One region of the Psychrobacter sp. NPDC077938 genome, then DNA from elsewhere that is predicted to be linked to it. Evidence: riboswitches for the same ligand, from Rfam matches in the RefSeq annotation. Region 1 holds a riboswitch; the other holds the start of a gene.
The links. Region 1 has a riboswitch for thiamine pyrophosphate ahead of ACIGBM_RS11015 (ABC transporter substrate-binding protein). Riboswitches for the same ligand answer to the same signal wherever they lie in the genome.
Positions count from the first base shown of each region.

Region 2: it holds a riboswitch for thiamine pyrophosphate, as region 1 does, so the genes downstream of both, thiC (phosphomethylpyrimidine synthase ThiC) here and ACIGBM_RS11015 (ABC transporter substrate-binding protein) in region 1, are expected to answer to the same signal.

Region 1 is NZ_JBITUW010000006.1:83,942-86,423, forward strand. Features, by position in the region: gene ACIGBM_RS11010 (YbaN family protein) at 31-453, opposite strand; TPP riboswitch at 881-997, shown strand; gene ACIGBM_RS11015 (ABC transporter substrate-binding protein) at 1,169-2,065, shown strand; gene ACIGBM_RS11020 (VWA domain-containing protein) at 2,156-2,482, opposite strand, start outside.
Region 2 is NZ_JBITUW010000001.1:663,322-665,803, reverse strand. Features, by position in the region: gene thiC (phosphomethylpyrimidine synthase ThiC) at 1-1,385, opposite strand, end outside; TPP riboswitch at 1,634-1,778, opposite strand; gene pstS (phosphate ABC transporter substrate-binding protein PstS) at 2,071-2,482, shown strand, end outside.

The DNA.
Region 1 (2,482 bases):
TGGCTGATTTTGGCGCAAATTGCAACGGATTTAGGCATTTGGTAAACGGAACAAATATATCGCTACCCCACTACAGACAGCGGCTACCGCCCATGCCATCCACATCATATCGGCAGGCAAACGATAAAATAACATAATTGTTGATGCTGCCATCATAACCGTCGCTAAACACTTGGCATAAAGCGGAACGGCATGATTTTCTTCCCAATCACGGACAAATTTGCCAAAATATTTATGATTAATCAGCCAAAAATGAAAACGTCGAGAACTGCGTGCCCAGCAACCTGCTGCTAGCAAGATAAAAGGCGCGGTGGGCATCACTGGCAACAATATACCGATAATACCCAAGATAAAAAACAGCCAACCAAGCGTCACAAAGGTCCAACGCAGCATTGGGCTGTTGGATTGATCGGTCTTAGGTCGGTAATAGAACGCTTTTTTATTATCGGTCATATAAATTGTCGGTCGTGTAAGTTGTCAGTTATGCCAAATGTCGATTGTCAATTGTTTAGAGTAGCGCCTATTATATAAGCAGCGGCATAGAAGGCTAATCATGCAATATCACTCGTCTGTGCACAAGACTATTTATATAAGGTTTTTGCTATTGATAGGTATGTTTGGTTAGTAATTGGGTAAGTACCAATGACAAATGCTGCACTTTTTTATTAATCCGTCGCTAGAAATAACTATCAGTAGCCGTGATAAATAACAGCTATCATAAAGAGCGACTATCGAACATCAGTCATCATCTGCCATCGTCATTCCCGATATGCTTGCATCCCATCTTGTAAGTCGTCTATGATGACGCAGTAGCTATCGATAGTAGCCATTAGCAGTACGGATTCATTAGCAGTACTGATCGAAAATAATATAATACCAATCAATCTTGTCGGGGTGCTTTGATTTAACGCTGTAGACACAGCCCACATCATCGCTGAGACACACCCGTGAACCTGAAGCAGTTAGCACTGACGTAGGAAACAAGCGTGACATACCCTCAGAGGTCTATAAATAAGAGCAGTCTATAGACGATGTACTGGTGATAACCATCTTAAACGCTGAGCATCTGACAGTTAGCATCGAGACCTGACCTTTCTTATTTGGCCTTTCTTGTTTTACCTTAATAGTATCAGTCTGATTGTTTTCCATACCTAAAAAGGAAACAACCATGCAACCGACCACCAAACTTACTCTGACCCTCGAATGGTTTTTAAACCCTGATCATCTGCCTTTTATCGCGGGTGTGACCACGAGCGCATATGAGCAGGCAGGGCTTGATATCACCATTATCGAGCCAGATGACCACTATGATGGCTTTGCCGAATTACAAAACCAAAGTATCGACCTGCATGTGAATGAGCCTATCCATCTGTTTGAACATTACGCGCCTAATCTACGTGCGCTAGGCTGCTTTTTTGAGACCGATGGCGGCATATTGATGCAACGCGCTAGCATGGATAAATTAAAAAACAATCAACCGATTCGCATCTGTACCCCTGCTGCTAAAGAAAAAACCAATCGTATTGGCTTTGAGATATTGACGCGCTATGCCAAAAAAAACGGCTTTAGTATCAGCCGTGATAATGTGACTTTTGTGCAAAAAGACTTTTATCATATAAAAAACCTGCAAGAAGACCCAAGCCTAGATGGTGCATGGCTATGCTTTTGTAACTTTGAAGGCGTTGAAGCGACTCATGAAGAGTTGGACTTTGAATTTATCGATCAACACCTGTCACCTTATCCGAACTTTTCGGCTTTAGAGATTCTGACGACAGATGAGATCTATAGCGCGAAAAAGGACGCGATAGAGACCTTTATCCAAGTGACCAACCAGATGACAGAACTGTGCAAAAACGAGCCAGAGACTGCTCATCGTATGTATTATGACTATAGTAAAACCGAGGCCGATGCGTTGATGGATGCGATCATTGATAATACGCTGGGCAGATTGATCACACCGATCAAGCCTGATGCAAATAAGTGGGAAGAACTGCGTGATATGCTAGCCGAGATCGATATCGTGACCTTGACTGATGAGCAGTATCAATCGCTGTGGGAACTGTAGAGAATTTAGAAATAAACTATTTTGAATAATAAAAAACCGCCATAGTATTTGCTGTGGCGGTTTTTTATGGTTAATAGACTGACAAGGTTATTACTGCACGATACCAAGCTGCTTGGCTTCTTTTAGCCACATTGGAAACTCTTCTAGCATGTTTTCATACAAAGCTTCTTCGCTAATGTCATCCAAGTCATCAAGTTCAAAAAAGTCACAATTATCAATCACGCGCCCTGTCATATCGTCTAGTTTTTTTAGGATGCCATAACCACGACCACCCAAGCCCACGAACTGCCAAAATATCGGTAGTTTCGCGGCTTCCGTCATGACTTTCGTGATACCGCGATTGTCATTCACCCCGCCATCACTGATAAATAGCACGTAGATAGGCACATCTAAGCCGTCTTTTTGGTAAAACTCCGT
Region 2 (2,482 bases), on a different contig from region 1:
TGCTCCCATGCGACTTTAGTCAATTCACCAAGCGTACGTAGCTCACCGAACTGCGCTTCATCATTGGCATCTTGCAAGCAACCAGGGCGTAGGCCATCACCTAGACTAAATGCGACATCGTACTGTTTCATAATCTCGCAGATATCTTCGAAATGAGTGTATAAAAAGCTTTCTTTGTGATGTGCCAGACACCACTGAGCCATGATAGAGCCGCCGCGTGAGACGATACCTGTCAGACGCTTTGCGGTGAGCGGCACATAGCGTAATAGTACGCCAGCATGAATAGTAAAGTAATCTACGCCTTGCTCTGCTTGTTCAATCAACGTATCACGGAATATCTCCCATGTAAGGTCTTCAGCGACGCCATCGACTTTTTCTAGTGCTTGATAAATCGGTACGGTACCAATCGGCACAGGAGAGTTACGGATTAGCCATTCACGGGTTTCATGAATGTGATTGCCTGTTGACAAGTCCATAATGGTATCCGCACCCCAACGCGTGGCCCACGTCATTTTGGACACTTCTTCATCGATAGATGAACCTAACGCTGAGTTACCGATATTGGCATTAATTTTCACCAAGAAATTGCGCCCGATGATCATCGGCTCAGACTCAGGGTGGTTAATGTTGTTTGGGATAATAGCGCGTCCAGCCGCCACTTCATCACGAACAAATTCAGGGGTGATGATTTGAGGCGTATTGGCACCGAAGCTCTCGCCATCATGTTGACGCATATCGGTCAGTTCATGCTGCTTTTGCGTTTCGCGTATGGCGATATATTCCATCTCAGGAGTGATGATGCCACGGCGTGCATAGTACATTTGCGTGACGTTCTGTCCTGCTTTGGCGCGACGTGGTTTATCAATATGAGCAAATCTAAGGTTGGCAGTGCTGATATCGCGAGCACGTGCTTGTCCGTATGAGCTAGATAAGCCGCTTAATTGCTCGGTATCATTGCGTTCTGCGATCCAGTTCTCACGCAACTTTGGCAATCCACGTGTGAGGTCGATATCGATATTAGGGTCGGTATATACACCTGAGGTGTCATACACATAAAACGGTGGATTATGCTCACCGTCTTTATCTCCAGTACCGCCAACAGGCGTATCAGCCAAGCTGATTTCACGCATCGGTACTTGGATGTCAGGTCTTGAGCCTTCGATATAGACTTTTCTTGAGGCAGGTAAAATACGGTGCAAGTCGCGCGCATCTTCTTCGAAACGGGCATCACTTGCGGCACGGTGAGCAGGGGTTTTTAGCGCATCTGCTTTTTTATCTGCTTTGACGTTAGTCGTGTCAGCAGCATTTGAAGCAAGCGTTGAGTTGTCGGCTGGGTTATGCGTTTGGGCTTTCGGTGCAATTGAGGTGGTGTCTGCAGTAGTCATATGCTGTCCTAGCGTGTTGGTTTTTGAATAAAATCAACACCGCCAGTATCTGCGGGGGTAGGCATCCATCATTTAGACAAATTTATATTATGAACCCACAACTTCGACCAAAAAATATCGTCGCGCATGGTGGTCATCAAATATTGGGCGCAGCTTTATATCCTCTCTTCTTATCTGGCTATGCATCACGCATATTAAGACAGTAGTGACGATAAAAATGTATTTCTACGCGCCCTTTGTCATAAATAACAAAGTGCTTAAGACTTCCCTGCGTCGGTACTAACCGCATCAGGTTCGGCGGGTGATCTCTCAGCGAATGTATCAAGGCGACTACTTTAATAAAACAAGTTTAATAAAGTGAGCCAAAAATACACCGCACCCCGAGTCTGTCAGTGTTGTAAATCAGCCTTCATACTAACAAAATTCTGTACCAACGGCTAATGGTATTTGGATACAAATATTCTGTGTCAAACACACGGTTCAATATTTTCGTGAATAATTTTTTGAGTGTTAATAAATGAAGATGCTTAGTATTGCTAGGTTGTAGACAAATTATTCAAATATTATGTAAAGCGAATGAAGGATTCTAGAAGTTGTCATTAAACTGTCATAAAGATTTGGCAAGATAACACGCATATCACAAGCAATGCTTTTTTATACCGTTGTTAAACTTCAGGAGTCCTACATGCGTTATTCGTTATTAGCAGTGGCCGTCAGTTGTACATTAATGCTTACGGCGTGTAATAAGTCAACAGAGACGGCGGAGCCAACTGCTGATACTAGCAGTAGCGCTGTGACAACAGCTGAAACAACCTCTCAGACAGCATCTTCTGCTACGTCAGATTTTAAATCTGCTGAAAATATCGCTATGAATATTACAGGTGCAGGAGCGTCGTTCCCGCAGCCTATCTATGCGAAATGGTCATATGACTACAATGCTGCTACCGGCGGCCAAGTCAACTATCAGTCGATTGGCTCATCTGGTGGTATCAAACAAATCCAGTCAAAAACAGTAGATTTTGGTGCTTCTGATGCCCCAATGACGCCTGAAGAGTTAGACGAAGCAGGTTTGATTCAGTTCCCAACAGTCATCGGTG